Regions from separate parts of the Oerskovia sp. Root918 genome, predicted to be linked through region 1. Evidence: riboswitches for the same ligand, from Rfam matches in the RefSeq annotation. Region 1 holds a riboswitch; the other holds the start of a gene.
What was found. Region 1 has a riboswitch for S-adenosylmethionine ahead of ASE27_RS15685 (rhodanese-like domain-containing protein). Riboswitches for the same ligand answer to the same signal wherever they lie in the genome.

Region 1 (7,541 bases):
CCCGTCCTGGGAATCTGCAACGGCTTCCAGATCCTCACCGAGGCGCACCTGCTGCCCGGCTCGATGATCAAGAACGACCACCTCGCGTTCATCTGCCGCGAGCAGACCATGGTCGTGGAGAACGCGGACACGGCCTGGACGCGCGACTACACCGCGGGCCAGCGCATCACGGTGCCGCTCAAGAACCAGGACGGCCAGTTCGTCGCCGACGAGCGCACGCTCGACGAGCTCGAGGCCGAGGGCCGCGTGGTCTTCCGCTACGAGGGCTGGAACCCGAACGGGTCGCGCCGCAACATCGCGGGCATCTCGAACGCGGCGGGCAACGTCGTGGGTCTCATGCCGCACCCCGAGCACGCGGTCGAGGCCGGGTTCGGCCCCGCGAACGAGTCCGGGCCCCGTGCGGGCACCGACGGGCTGGGCTTCTTCACCTCGGTGCTGAGCACGCTCGTTCAGGCCTGACCGCAGCACCAGCACTGCCCGACGGCGGGGCTCACCCAGGAGGTGAGCCCCGCCGTCGGCATGTCACCCCGAGCGCTGCCGCGCGGTGAGAGCGCAACCCGCTACCCTTGTTCCCGTGCCCACCTTCTTGTCCGGTTCCTCCACGTTCGGCGCCTTCATGATCGACTGCCTCGCGTGGGTCGCCGGGGCGCTGGGCGCGGCTCCTGGACGGGTCGGGGCCATCGCCACGCGCGCCGAGGCAGTGATCACCGGGTGGGGCTGGACCGGCCCCGCCGGAGAGATGGCCGAGCGCATCGCGTACACCCCGTTACGGGTCGCCGTCGCCCTGTTCCTGGTCATGGCGGTCGCCGCGGTCGCAGCGCTCGTGTCGAGCGTCCTGACGCGCCGGGCCCGGTGACGCAGAGCCTCAGAGCCCTGCGACGAGGTTCACGACCGCACCGATGATCACGGTCCCGAACAAGTAGGACAGCAACGAGTGGCCCAGCGCGGTCCGCCGGATCTCTCCCGACGTGACGTTGGTGTCGGAGATCGCGAAGCTCATCCCGACCGTGAACGCCACGTACATGAAGTCGAGGTAGCGCGGCGGCTCGATCTGGTTGAAGTCGATCCCGCCGTCCTCGCCCGTGTAGTACAGACGGGCGTAGGCGAGCCCGAACAGGGTGTGGACCGCCGCCCACGAGACCGTGATGCACGCCACGGCGAACACTGCGCTCACGGCCTGGGCGCTCTTCTTCTCGGGTGACGCCAGCAGGAGGAGCGCGACTCCCACGAGGCTCGCGAGCGAGGCCGCGACGATGAACAGGTGGGTCACACGCCGGGACGGTTCCTCGCGGGTCGCGAGGCTCGCGGTCAGCCGCGCGTCCATGGGTGCGACCACGACCCAGGTCCACACCGTGAAGACGAGCGCGGCGACGCTCCATCCGGCGAGGACCGCGAACCGGGGGTAGCCCTGCGTGCCGAACCAGAGGCCCGCGGCGATCCCCACGACAGCACCGACACCGAGGCGTACGACGGGACCCGCGCCCAGGGCGTCGCGGCGGGCGGGGGACGTGGGGAGGTCGGGGATCGAGGGAGTCACGCGGTCAGTCAACCACCGGCCCCACGGCCCGTCGCGCCGGATCGGCGTCTCCGCCGCTCCGGCTCCAGCGCGCGGATCTGCGGCACCGTGCGCTGCGGTCTCGCCGTGCCCGTCGCGCTACGCGCGCTCGGCGAGGTACCGGAGCTGGGCGCGGACGCTCTGCCGGGCGGCCGGGAGCACCCCGGGGGCGACGGCGCCGTAGACGGCCGCCGTGACCTGCTCGACGAGCCGGTCGGTCATGGGGTCTCCCGCGAGCCCGGCCGCGGCGAGGGCGGTACGCACCTCGGCGAGCCGCCCCAGCCGGTGCTCGCGGTACGCCCGCACGACGGCGGACAGGTCGTCCAGGTGCGGGCCGTGCGCGGGCAGGACCGTCGCGGCCCCGAACGCCTCGAGCGTGTCGAGGCTCGTGAGGTAGTCGCTCAGCGAGCCGTCCGGCGCGGAGATCACCGTGGTGCCGCGCCCGAGGATCGTGTCGCCCGTCAGCACCGAGCCGCGCGGTCCGTCGTCCGGCAGGCGGAAGCTCAGGGAGTCGGCGGTGTGGCCCGGGGTCGCGACGACCTCGATCCGCAGCCCGGCCGCACGGAGGACCTCGCCCCCGCGCAGCGGTTCGGCCGTTCTCCCGCGCGCGGGCCCTCCCGCCGGGCCGCCCGCCGCGGGGTGGCAGTGGGCGGGGTCGGCCGCCCGGACGGGCGCCCCGGTGAGCTCGGCGAAGCGCGCCGCCCCTGCGGTGTGGTCCGCGTGCCGGTGCGTGACGAGGACCAGCTCGACGCGCGGCCCATCGGCCAGGGCCGAGAGGTGAGCGACGTCGTCGGGCCCGGGGTCGACGACCACGCGCGTGCGCGCGCCGGGCGCGGCCAGGACGTAGGACCTGGTCCCGTCGAGCGTCATGGGTCCGGGGTTCGGGGCGAGCAGCACCGAGGCGTGGTCCGTGACGCGCACGGGCACGCCCGACGGCGCCGCGTCGGCGGGCGGTCGGGTGCGCTCTGGCCGCGTCGGGTTCACGGGACGGTCGTCAGGCGAGCGCGTCCGCGAGCAGCTCGAGCGTCTGCGTGCGGCCGGGCGTCGCGTCGAGCGACTCCTCGGCGCGGGACGCCGCGACGGGCACGACCATGACCTCGTCGACGCCGTGCCGGGCGGCCAGCTCGCGCACGCGACGGGCCGCGGCCTGGGGCTCGTCGACGATCCAGCGGTCGAGCATCTCGTCGGCCATCTGGGACGTGAGCCCGTCGAGCGGCGTCGACGCCGCGTCCTCGACCGTCTCCTGGGCGCCCAGCGGCTTGCCCGAGCGCAGGCGGGCCATCATGCGGGCCTGGGGCAGCGCGCGCGCACGGGCCTCGGCGAGCGTCGGGGCGACCGACACGTTGACCGTCAGGAACGTCTCCGGCGCCGGGTGCTCGGGCGACGGGCGGTAGCCGTCGCGGTACAGCGCCAGAATCTCGTCCATGCCGGCGCCCGAGAAGTGGTTGGCGAACACGTACGGCAGGCCGAGCTCGGCGGCCAGGCGTGCCGAGTAGTCGCTCGACCCGAGCAGCCAGACGGTCGGCACGGACTCGGCGGCCGGGGTCGCGTGCACGTCGTAGACCTGGCCGCTCGTGAGGCGGACCGAGGCGCCCTCGGCGCTCATGAGCGAGCGGATGTCCTGGACGTGCTGGGGGAAGCGGTCGACGTCGGACGTGGGGCCGCTGCTGCGGAGCAGGGCCGTGACGACGGGGTCGCTGCCGGGCGCCCGGCCGATCCCCAGGTCGACGCGTCCCGGGGCCAGGGCCTCGAGGACCGCGAACTGCTCGGCCACGACGAGCGGCGCGTGGTTGGGGAGCATGACGCCGCCCGAGCCGACGCGGATCCGTTCGGTCACCGCGGCGGCCGCGGAGATCATGACGGGCGGGGCGGACGCGGCGACCGCTGGCATGTTGTGGTGCTCGGCGAACCAGTAGCGCGTGAAGCCGAGGCGGTCGGCGAGGCGCACGAGGTCCAGGGACGCGGCGATGGCCTGGGAGCTGGACTGTCCCGAACGGACGGGGACGAGGTCGAGGACGGAGAGGCGCGGCGAGGTAGTCATCGCCAGGTCCAACCCCGGGAGGCGGTCGGGGTATTCCTGCCTGCTGCCGCCGGGTGCGGAGTACTCGTCGCCGTCCGGCCGGTCTCACGACGAGTACTCCGCACGCAGCGGTGGACCGCAGGGCTCAGCGCGCGGCGAGCGCCTGCTCGACGTCCTCGATCAGGTCGAGCGGGTCCTCGAGGCCGATCGACAGGCGCACGGTCGTCTCCGCGATCCCGACGGCGGCACGACCGTCCGCGCCCAGCTTGCGGTGCGTCGTGGTCGCGGGGTGCGTGATGAGGGACTTGGCGTCGCCCAGGTTGTTGGAGATGTCCACGATCTGCAGGGCGTCGAGGAACTGGAACGTGCGCTTCTTGAGGAGCTCGGCGTCCGTGCCCGGGTCGTCGGCGCCGGGCACGTCGAGGTTGAACGTCACGACCGTCCCGCCGCCGCTCTGCTGGGCCTTGGCGAGCTCGACCTGGGGGTGCGAGGCGAGGAACGGGTAGCGCACGGCCGTGATGCCGGGCAGCTCCTCGAGCGCGGTCGCGACCTGGAGCGCTGCGGCGTTCTGGGCCTTGACGCGCACCGACAGGGTCTCGAGGCCCTTGACCAGGACCCACGCGTTGAACGCGCTGAGCGAGGGTCCGGTGTTGCGGATGAAGGTCTGGACCGGGCCCTTGACGTACTCCTCGGAGCCCAGGATCGCGCCGCCGAGCACGCGCCCCTGCCCGTCGATGTGCTTGGTCGCCGAGTACACGACGACGTCCGCACCGAGCTCGAGCGGCTTCTGCAGCACGGGGGTCGCGAACACGTTGTCGAGCACGACGACGGCGCCCGCCGCGTGCGCGAGGTCGCTCACGCGGCGCACGTCGATCACGTCCTGCATGGGGTTGGACGGGGTCTCGAAGAAGACGACGTCCGCAGGGGTCGACAGCGCTTCCTCCCACTGCGACAGCACGTGACCGTCGACGTAGTCGGTGCGCACGCCCCACTTGGCGAAGATCTCGTCGAAGATCACGAGCGACGAGCCGAACAGGGCGCGGGCCGCGACGATGCGCGACCCGGAACCGACCAGGGCCGCGAGCGACGTGAAGACCGCGGACATGCCCGACGCCGTGGCGTAGCAGGCCTCGGCGCCCTCGATGAGTCGCAGCCGCTCCTCGAACGTGTGCACGGTCGGGTTGCCGTAGCGCGAGTAGATGAAGCGGTCGACCTCGCCCGCGAAGGCGGCCTCGGCCTCGGCGGCGCTCCCGTAGACGTAGCCCTGCGTGAGGAAGAGCGCCTCGCTCGTCTCCTCGAAGTTCGAGCGGGCGTGGCCGCCGCGCACCGCGAGGGTGTCGGGCCGCACCGAGCGGGGCAGCGGGCCGCGGCCCGAGCCGCCCGGGACCCCGGCAGGGATGCGCAGGACGCCGTCCCCGGTCGCGGCGCTCACGACTGCTTCCAGGGGAGGCCTGCTGCGCGCCAGCCGTCGGAACCACGGTGACCGGCGCCGTCGAGCGCTCCCTCGAAGCCTTCGAGGACGTTGTACGCGGGGCCCAGGCCGGCGGCGGTCGCGGCCTTGGCCGCGCCGATCGAACGGGCTCCCGAGCGGCACAGGAACACGACGGGGGTCTCGGGCGTCACGCCGGCCGCGGCGAGGTCCGTGACGAACGACGGGTTGGGCCGGCCCTCGACCGTGACCCACTGGGTCAGGACCGGCTCGCGGCCCGTCGAGGACAGGTCGGGGACGCCGACGAAGCGCCACTCGGCGTCGGTGCGGACGTCCACGAGGACGGCGCCCGGGGCGCTCTGGAGCAGGTCCCATGCCTGCTGGGGCGTGATGTCGCCGGCGTAGCCGTCGGCGGGCCGGGCGTCGGGGACCGGTGCAGCGGTCGCGCGGTCGGGGGCACTCATGGTGATCCTCCATCGGTCGTGGCGGTAGCACCCTCGCCCGTCACCGGGGGGTTGCTGCGGCGTCATCGTGCCAAGTCACTCAGCCGCTCTGGATGGTTGCGTCGGATCGTACGTCACCGTGCCCACGGAGTGAAACGGGTGTCTCGCAGGGTGGGCAGGGGATAGGTTGCTGCGCATGGAGCACCCCGCGCGTCGCCACGAGGTAGAGGATTCCCGTCGAGACAGCGGGCTCGGGGCCTCTACCTCGACGCAAGCCCTCTACCTCACGGCAGGCAGTCGTGAGCAGAGCCCGCCCGAGGAGGTCCTGGCCGGCGGCAACTCGACGGCCGTCGTGCGACGCGGCGACACCGTGCGACGCACCGCCGGGCCCTGGACGCCGACCGTCCACGCGCTCCTGCGCCACTTGCGCGCGCACGGCATCACCGAGGTGCCCGAGCCGCTGGGGACCGACGAGCAGGGGCGCGAGGTCCTGTCCTATCTCCCGGGCGACGTCGCGAACTATCCCCTTCCCCTGTGGGTCTGGGACGAGTCAGTGCTCCGTGACGCGGGCGTGCTGCTGCGGCGCGTGCACGACGCGAGCGTCGGTTTCCTCGCCGCGGGCGACGCGCCCGCGCCACCCATCTGGCAGAGCGCACCACACGAGCCCGCCGAGGTCGTGTGCCACAACGACTTCGCCCCGTACAACCTGGTCTTTCGCGACGGGGTCGTCGTCGGGCTCATCGACTTCGATACCGCGAGCCCCGGCCCCCGGATCTGGGACCTGGCTTACCTCGGCTACCGGCTCGTGCCCCTCGTGGCGGACGCCGGGGACGGGGAGGGAGCCGACGTCGTCGGGCGGCTGGACCCGTTGGCGCGGCTCGACGCCCTGGTCGCCGCGTACGGGATGCGGTACTCGCGTCGCGAGGTCCTGACCGTCGTGGTCGCGCGGCTCGACGAGCTCGCGGCCTTCACCGACGAGAGGGCGTCAGCGACCGGGCGGGACGACTTCCGGGAGCACGCGGCCATGTACCGGGCCGACGCGCGACACATTCAGGCGCTCGCGGACGCGTCGCCTCGCTGAGCGGGCGCGCCCGCCTGACAGGCCCCTCTGCCCACCATCCGAGACGCCGTGCCCACCGGTTGACACGCTCTGCGGGCCTCGCCCATCCTTGACACCAGGTCATGAGTGCCAGCGCAAAACCCCGGTTTGCTGGCCGGCAACCCTCCTCCGCGGCGGGGTGCCCCGGGTGACGACCAGGTCCCTCTCTACAAGGAGGGGGGCAAGCGCGGAGGGGCCGCAGGGCGAACTCCGACGACCACCGGAGGACGTGCCATGAGCGCACACGCAGTCATCGAAGCCCCTACCTCGTGTGCCGTGCTGCCCGTCGTGGGCAGCGACACCCTGGTCCCCCTCGTCGACGGGCGCAGCCTCCCGTACGCCAACCTCGACGTCGCGGCGTCGGCCCCCGCGCTGCAGGTCGTGGCCGATCGCGTCAACGAGGTCCTGCCGCTCTACGCGAGCGTGCACCGCGGCGCGGGCTACCTGTCCCAGGTGTCGACCGCGCTCTACGAGGCCGCGCGCCAGACGATCGGCGCGTTCGTCGGAGCCCGCGAGGACGACGTCACGATCGTCACGCGCAACACCACGGACTCGCTCAACCTGCTCGCGGGCTGCGTCCCGGCCCAGGCCGACGGTTCGCCGGGCCGTGTGCTCGTGCTGGACGTCGAGCACCACGCGAACCTCCTGCCGTGGCAGCGCACGGGCGGGGCCACGGTCCTGGTCGGCGGTGCGACGGTCGCCGAGACCCTGTCCGGGCTGCGCGCAGAGCTGTCGCGCTTCCCGTACGCGCTCGTCGCGATCACGGGGGCCTCGAACGTCACGGGCGAGTCGCTGCCGCTCGCCGAGGTCGTCGCCGCGGCGCACGACGCCGGAGCGCGGGTCCTGCTCGACGGCGCCCAGCTCGTCCCGCACCGCGGCGTCTCGCTCACCGCGAGCGACGTGGACTACGTCGCGTTCTCGGGCCACAAGACCTACGCGCCGTTCGGTGCGGGCGCGCTCGTGGGGCGCCGTGACTGGCTCGACGCCGGCACGCC
Region 2 (7,541 bases), 280 kb from region 1:
GCGGCCCAGCGCGCCCCCCGCGGCGCGACGCCGCCGACCGGGTGCGTCCCGGCGCCAGGCAGCCCCCTGGGGCTTCCTCGCCCCGGCGATCGTGCTGTTCGTCCTCTTCCTCGCGCTGCCCATCGCGTACGCGGTCTACCTGAGCTTCCGGACCGAGAAGGTCAGCGGGCTGGGCCTGGGGTCGGGGGCTCGGACCGAGGTGTGGAACGGGTTCGCGAACTACGCGGCGTCGCTTGCCGACCCGGAGTTCCTCGCGTCCGTGGGGCGCGTCGCGCTCTACGGCGTGATCGTCGTGCCGACCATGCTGGGCCTCGCGCTGCTCTTCGCGCTGCTGCTCGACTCGCGCCGGTCGCGGGCCACCAAGTTCTCGCGGATCTCGATCTTCCTGCCCTACGCGGTGCCCGCCGTGATCTCGTCGCTCCTCTGGGGCTTCCTCTACCTGCCGGGCGTGAGCCCCTTCTACTACGTGTTCGACCGGCTCGGCTGGGACGTCCCGTCCCTGTTCTCGTCGGACCTGGTGATCTTCGCGGTCGCGAACATCGCGGTGTGGGGTGGCGTCGGGTTCAACATGGTCGTGATCTACACGTCGTTGCGCGCGATCCCGTCCGAGCTGTACGAGGCCGCCGAGCTCGACGGCTGCAACCAGATCGGCATGGCGTGGCGGATCAAGATCCCCATCGTCGTCCCGTCGATCATCATGACGTTCGTCTTCTCGATGATCGCGACCCTGCAGGTGTTCGCCGAGCCCACGACCCTCAAGCCGCTCAGCAACACGATCTCCAGCACGTGGACCCCGCTCATGAAGGTGTACCGCGACGCGTTCATCCGCGGTGACCTGTACTCGGCGGCCGCGACCTCGGTCATCATCGCCGTCGCGACGTTCGTCCTCTCGTTCGGGTTCCTGCGCCTCGTGCAGAGCCGTGCCTTCGGTCAGGAGAAGTGACCATGACTACCGACGCTGCTGAGACCGCCCTCGTCGCCGAGACCTTCGACGCGCGCCCCGGGGCGGTCGTCAAGAAGTCCCGCAAGGCTCCGCGGACGGGCCACCGGTCCGCGGGCGAGCGCCCGAGCGGGACCGCGACCGCGATCCTGCTCGTGGGCGCCCTGTACTGCCTGCTGCCCGTGCTGTGGGTCGTCGTGGCCTCGACCAAGTCGGGGAGCGAGCTGTTCTCGACCTTCACGTTCGCGCCGTCCTCGCACTTCCTGGACAACGTGTCCGACCTCAACGCCTACCGCGGCGGTCTGTTCTGGCGGTGGATGGCGAACACGGCCCTCTACGCGGGCATCGGCGGGCTGCTGTCGGTCGTCGTCTCCGCGATGGCGGGCTACGCGCTCGCGAAGTACCGCTTCCGCGGGAAGACGGCGGTCTTCAACATGCTGCTCGCCGGCGTGCTCGTGCCCGGTGTGGTGCTCGCGATCCCGCAGTACCTGCTCCTGGCCCAGGCCGGTCTGACCAACACCTACTGGGCCGTGCTCCTGCCGAGCATCATCAGCCCGTACGGGATCTACCTCGCCCGTATCTACGCGGGGGCGTCGATCCCCGACGAGATCGTCGAGGCCGCCCGGACCGACGGCGCCGGTGAGCTCCGGACGTTCGCGCAGGTCGCGATGCCCATGATGGCGCCCGGCCTGGTCACGGTGTTCCTCTTCCAGTTCGTCGCGATCTGGAACAACTTCATGCTGCCGTACATCATGCTCGGCGACGACAAGCTCTTCCCGCTCACGGTCGGGCTGTCGGGTCTGCTGAACCAGGGGGCGTCGCAGCCCGCGCTGTACACGCTCGTGATCACGGGCGCGCTGCTGTCGATCGTCCCGCTCGTGGCCCTGTTCCTCCTGCTGCAGCGCTACTGGCAGGTCGACCTCGCCGCCGGCGCGGTCAAGGCCTGAGGATGTCCCTAGACTCACGTGTCGTGGAGCAGTCCGGGAACGACGTCGTACCCCAGCCCGTCGACGCCGTGCGCGAGGACGGTCGCGAAGCCGCGCGCGGCACCTCCCCGGGTGCGGGGGCGGGCGCCGGACTCGTGCGCGAGAGGCGGGCGGCGGCGTCGGGCAACGGGGCGAAGCGTCGCCCCACGATCCGCGACGTCGCGGACGTCGCGGGCGTCTCGCGCGGGACCGTGTCCCGCGTGATCAACGGTGGCCACTGGGTCTCTCCCGATGCCCTCGCGGCGGTCAACGAGGCGATTCGGACCACGGGGTACGCCGCGAACCAGCACGCGCGCAGCCTCGTGACGGGGCGGTCGAACTCGATCGCGTTCCTGCTGACCGAGCCGCAGCACCTGCTGTTCGAGGACCCCAACTTCTCGATCCTGCTGCGGGGCGCGGCCGAGGAGCTCGCGAAGCGCGAGATGCCGCTGCTGCTCATGGTCGCGGGGACCCCCGAGGAGCGTCGCCGCATCGGTGGGTACGTCGCGGCGGGGCACGTCGACGGCGTCCTGCTCATCAGCTCGCACCAGGGCAACCCGATGCTGGCCGAGCTGCTCAAGCAGAAGGTCCCGACGGTCGCCTGCGGTGTCCCGCTCGGGTACGAGGGGCGCGTCGGGTACGTCGCGGCCGACGACCGGGCCGGGGCGCGCACCATGACGCAGCACCTGCTCGACTCGGGGCGCACGCGCATCGCGACGATCACAGGTCCGCTCGACACCCCGGGCGGGACGCTGCGCCTCGACGGGTACCGCGACGCGCTGGGCGACCGGTTCGACGAGTCGCTCGTCGCGCACGGCGACTACTCGCGCGAGCGGGGCCGGCTCGCGATGGCCGAGCTGCTCGAGCGGCGCCCTGACCTCGACGCCGTGTTCGTGGCGTCGGACCTCATGGCGGCGGGGGCGCTCGTCGCGCTCCAGGCCACGGGGCGGAGCGTGCCCGGGGACGTGGCCGTGGGCGGGTTCGACGACTCGGGGGTCGCGGCGTCGCTCCACCCGGCGCTGACGACCATGCGGCAGCCTTTCGAGCGCATCAGCGCCGAGATGGTGCGGCTGCTGCTCGAGGTCGTGGAGGGCCAGGAGCCTGCGGCCATCACGCTGCCGACGTCGCTCGTGGTGCGGGACTCGGCCTAGGGAGGTTCGGCCTCGCCCGGCCAGTCGCGGTCGTGCGCGACGGGCACCGAGGCGCTCGGGCACAGGGGTGCGCCGTGGCGCGCCGGGGTGATTTGTCCTTGTGTGTCCCGTCTGGCAGGGTGGGCATCGGTCACGAGTGACCGGCGATACGCCCTCCGCGTGCCGGTCCGGCAACCGCGTTCCCGCGCACGGTGCCTCTGAGGAAGACCCGCCCGACCCGGCATCCGGGCCTTCGGGAAGTGCGAGGTCGAGGTCGCGTTCATCGTGGCCTCGACCCTTGCCCTGAGGCCGCCGCTGCGCCCGGTCGGCTCAGGTCGCCGACTGCCTGCGGTGGGCGTGTTGTCCACAGATCCCTGGCCTTCGCTCCGCGTGCCGTCCGGAGCAGCCATCCTGTCCGTGAGGCGTTCGGACGGTCGGGCGACGACGTTGAACCGGGGGAGGGGAGGGTGTGTTTTCTCTGTAGCCACAACAATTGTGGTGGCTACAGAGAAACCGCACCCTCCCCCCGGGGCCTCGTGGTGAGCGGCGACGCCACGCTGCGGCCGCTCTGCCTCGTGGAGGAGATCAGGACTCAGGGGGAGCAGATGGACTGGAGCAGCCCGGTCTCGGCGGTCGTGCCCGGGCTCGAGGGGCCCGTCCTGCGTGCGCTCTGGAACCGTCAGGGCGAGCTCACGGGTGGGCAGGTGCATCGCGTCGCGCACTCCGGATCGTCGGAAGGGGTTCGTCGCGCCCTCGCGCGGCTTGAACGGCAAGGGATCGTCCAGCGGCGGACCATCGGGTCGACGAACTACTTCCAGGTCAACCGCGACCACCTGTGCTGGCCCGCGATCGAGGCGCTCTTCGACGCGCTGCACCCCTGGTGCGAGCTGCGCCGACGCATCGACGAGCTGCTTCATCAGGTCGTGCGGGACGACGGCCGTCGACGGTCGATCGGCGTCGCTGTCGTCGGCTCGGCCGCTCGCGGCGACGGCACCGCGGCCGACGACCTGGACCTCCTCGTCGTGGTCCCCGACGACCTTCCGACGTGGATCGCCGACGAGCTCACCGACCAGCTGCGCCGCGACGCAGGATCCTGGACCGGCAACGACGTGGACGTCCACCTCCGCACGATCGCGTGGCTCGACGCCGAGCGCGACCGCCCCGGGGCCCTCGAGCGGTGGGCGCACGACGCCGACCAGGTGCTCGGGCCACCCGTGCACGAGCACCTGCCCCTCGTCGTCCTCCCCGACTGACTGCTGGCGGGCAGGCGGAGCCGAACCGCGTCCCCGCGCCCAGGCCCGCCGTGCACCCGCCCAGGCCCGCTCCGCACCCGCCGAGCCGCACTGCACCCGCCGAGCCGCACTGCACCCGCCCGTGCCGCGCAGAGCCGCGCCCGACGGCGGGCGTCGCGCTCCGCCGTCGGGCAACGGACCTCAGCAGGTCAGGTTCTCGCCCGTCGTGGTGCCCAGGAGCTCGGCGTAGCGGCGGAACAGCGCGACCCGGTTCGCGACCTGGCGCGGGTTGCCGCCCTCGCACTCGAGCGGGCCGTTGATCGCGCGGATCGTCTCGCGGAAGCCGTGGTCCCCGACGATCGCCTCGTGGCACGTCATGGTGCCCTCGCCCGGCTGCGTGTTCCAGTACCAGAGCGCGGTCTTCCAGGCGACGGTCGCGTCGGTCTCGACCAGGTACGGGTCGTTCAGCAGGTCGATGCCCAGGGCGTCACCCGCGGCCTTGTAGTTGAAGTTCCACGAGAGCTGGATGGGCCCCTTGCCGTAGTACGCGTCCTGGCCCGCGGGGCACCCGTACGGCTGCGACGGGTCGCAGTAGTGCGAGTACACGGCCGTGTTGAGCTCGCTCACGTGCAGCAGCCCCGTGCTCTCGTGGCTCACGTTCGCGAGGAACGCCGCAGCCTCGCGGGCCGCGACCACCGGCCCGCCCGACGTCGCGAACTCCGGGTACGCCGCGGTCGCCGCGACCAGGCCCTCGTACGTGTAGAACGGGTTGCGGTCCGGGAACATCTCCTCGAACTGCGCCTCCGTCACCACGAAGCACGTCGTGATGCCGCTCGTCGAACCTGTCTCAGCCATGAGCCACCCTCTCGTCACTGATCCCGGCCAGCCGCGGGGTCGCGGCTCGACGACGAGCCGCGACGGCCGGACGGCGTCTCCGCGGTCACCCTAGGGGACGGGTGCGGGCTCCTCGGCATCGGTGTGCAGGGTGCTCCGGGGGAGGTCATCACCGGGCGTCGCGCCGATCGTGCCGGCTGTGGCCACCGGCTCCACGCGCCCCTCGACCGAGGTGCTCCCGGCCGGATCGGCAGCCGGCACCCCGCCCGGCTCGCCACCCGTCGCGCGGTAGACGAGGGCCGCGACGAGCCCTGCCGACCAGCCGAGGACGAGGGGCCAGAAGATGCTCGCCTGGACCGAGGACAACGCCAGGTTGAGCGTCGTCGAACGCAGCTCGCCCACCGCGAAGGCCGTGACCGAACGCGACGCCGCAGCCACCGACGACGCCGAGATCGTGACGAACCAGACCGCGAGCACCAGGCTCCAGCGGCTCGCGCGCGGCGGCAGCCGCCGGGTCGCGAGCCACGTGCCCCCCGCGACGACGAGCCCCACGAGCACCGCCAGACCGACCTCGAGCGGCTCGACCACGGTCCGGCCGGCCGTGAAACGCCAGGCCATCGCCCCCGAGGTCACCTCAGCCAGCAGGTCGACCGGGCCGCGCGCGCTGCGGTGCCACACGAGCCACGACCCTGCGGCGCCGACGCTCGCCCAGACGAGCGCCCCCACGCCGCCCGCGACGAGCACCGTCGGGTAGGCGCGGGCCCGCAACGGCTTGCGCGCGCGACGCGTGGCCGGGAGCGAGGCCGGGTCGCGGCGGCTCGTGAGGCCCAGGGTGCCGACCGCGACGAGCCCGACGAGCCACCCGGCGGCCAGCCCCCACGAGCCGCCGTCGAACGACGCCGTGAGCAGGAGGAACGCCGGGTTCTCGGGGGAGGGGAACGTGACGTCGGCGACGACGTCGGCGACCGCGCCCGCGGCACCGCCCACGACGACCGCGAACCAGGAACCGAGGAACACCGCCGGTGTTCCCGTGCGAGGGGGGAGGCGTCGCGTCGCGAGATAGGTCAGCGCGACGACCACCGCCCCCGCGAGCAGGGCCGCGAGGATCGTCTGCCCCGTGACGGTCACGTCCACCCGGTCGCTCAGCACCGCGCTCCCGACCCACAGGACCGACGTGAGGAGCCCGGCGACGAGGACGGCAGGTTCTCGGCGAGACGTCATCGGCATCCCGCGAGGGTAGCGGACGCAGATGAGGCGCCCGCCCGGACTCCGGGAACGGTGCGGAGGCCCGTGCGCGGGCGCGCGCGGCCGGGTGCGCGGCTGCTCGTGCGGTTGCCGGTCGGGCCGCCCGCCCGGATCGTGGGAGGCATGCATCCTGAGCGCGGCACCTCCCGCTTCCCCGTCGACGTCCTCGTGCGGTCCCTGGCGATCGGCACCGCTGCGGGGAGCCGTGCCTCGCTGGGAGTTGCGCCGCCCCTGCTCACCTCGTCGGCCACGGGCCGGGGGGCCACCGTGGCCAAGGTGGTCGCGGGGCTCGGGATCGTCGGTGAGCTCCTGGGCGACAAGCTGCCGGGAGCGGGGTCGCGCCTCGAACCGCCCGGCCCCGCGACCCGCATGGCGTCCGGCGCGATCGGGGCCCTCGTGCTCGCCCGCCGGGCCGAGGTCGGCGTGCTCCTGCCCGTGCTGCTCGGCGCGGCGGGTGGCGCGGCCGCGACCTGGGGCGGGGCGGCGTGGCGGGCCGCGTGGGTCGGGAAGGGCCCGGACTGGCCCGCCGCCGTCACGGAGGACGCCGTCGCGCTCTCGCTCGCGGCGTTCGCGGTCCGGCGCTGAGCCGTTCGACCCCCTGCTCGCCCGACGCCGGAGCGCACCTTCCGCGCGGAAGGTGAGTTCCGCCGTCAGGCACGGCTCCGCGGAAGGTGAGTTCCGCCGTCGGGTCGGCGGTCGCCCGGCGCTGACGCGTCGCGGGTGAGAGCGCACCGAGCCGGTTGACACCTCCGGAAGCCGCGTGCAAGAGTGCCTCCCATCCGGAAACGTTTCCAGCATGTTTCGCACCGTGAACTTGGAAACGTTTCCAGAACGAGAACCCAGCACCACCTTCGACGGAGAGGGAAGAAACCGATGGCGTCACGTGCAACGTTGAACGAGGTCGCCGAGCGCGCCGGGGTGTCGCTCGCCTCGACCTCCCGAGCGCTGCACGGGTCCGGAGCCAGCAAGGCCATGGTCGAGCGGGTGCGCGCAGCCGCCGACGAGCTCGGGTACAGCCCCGACGCCGTCGGGCGCTCGCTGCGCATGCGGCGCACGTTCCAGATCGCCTTCGCGGTCGCCGACATCGGCAACCAGGTCTACGTCGAGATGATGTCGGCGATCCACGCGGTCGTCGCGCCCTACGGCTACCGCGTCGTCGTCACGACGACCGGCGACACCGCGCACTCGACCACGG

Region 2: linked by a shared signal. The riboswitch ahead of ASE27_RS16895 (nucleotidyltransferase domain-containing protein) and the one ahead of ASE27_RS15685 (rhodanese-like domain-containing protein) in region 1 are both predicted to bind S-adenosylmethionine.

Annotation. Positions count from the first base shown of each region.
Region 1 is NZ_LMJG01000015.1:96,580-104,120, reverse strand. Features, by position in the region: gene purQ (phosphoribosylformylglycinamidine synthase subunit PurQ) at 1-459, shown strand, start outside; gene ASE27_RS15710 (hypothetical protein) at 575-856, shown strand; gene ASE27_RS15705 (DUF1345 domain-containing protein) at 866-1,537, opposite strand; gene ASE27_RS15700 (MBL fold metallo-hydrolase) at 1,655-2,482, opposite strand; gene ASE27_RS15695 (LLM class flavin-dependent oxidoreductase) at 2,550-3,596, opposite strand; gene ASE27_RS15690 (O-succinylhomoserine sulfhydrylase) at 3,721-4,980, opposite strand; gene ASE27_RS15685 (rhodanese-like domain-containing protein) at 5,004-5,468, opposite strand; SAM riboswitch class I at 5,475-5,567, opposite strand; gene ASE27_RS15680 (phosphotransferase enzyme family protein) at 5,818-6,528, shown strand; SAM riboswitch class IV at 6,626-6,740, shown strand; gene ASE27_RS15675 (aminotransferase class V-fold PLP-dependent enzyme) at 6,781-7,541, shown strand, end outside.
Region 2 is NZ_LMJG01000015.1:379,390-386,930, reverse strand. Features, by position in the region: gene ASE27_RS16910 (carbohydrate ABC transporter permease) at 1-943, shown strand, start outside; gene ASE27_RS16905 (carbohydrate ABC transporter permease) at 946-1,887, shown strand; gene ASE27_RS16900 (LacI family DNA-binding transcriptional regulator) at 2,022-3,056, shown strand; SAM riboswitch class IV at 3,185-3,304, shown strand; gene ASE27_RS16895 (nucleotidyltransferase domain-containing protein) at 3,641-4,288, shown strand; gene ASE27_RS16890 (chitinase) at 4,469-5,122, opposite strand; gene ASE27_RS16885 (hypothetical protein) at 5,213-6,328, opposite strand; gene ASE27_RS16880 (hypothetical protein) at 6,470-6,931, shown strand; gene ASE27_RS16875 (LacI family DNA-binding transcriptional regulator) at 7,220-7,541, shown strand, end outside.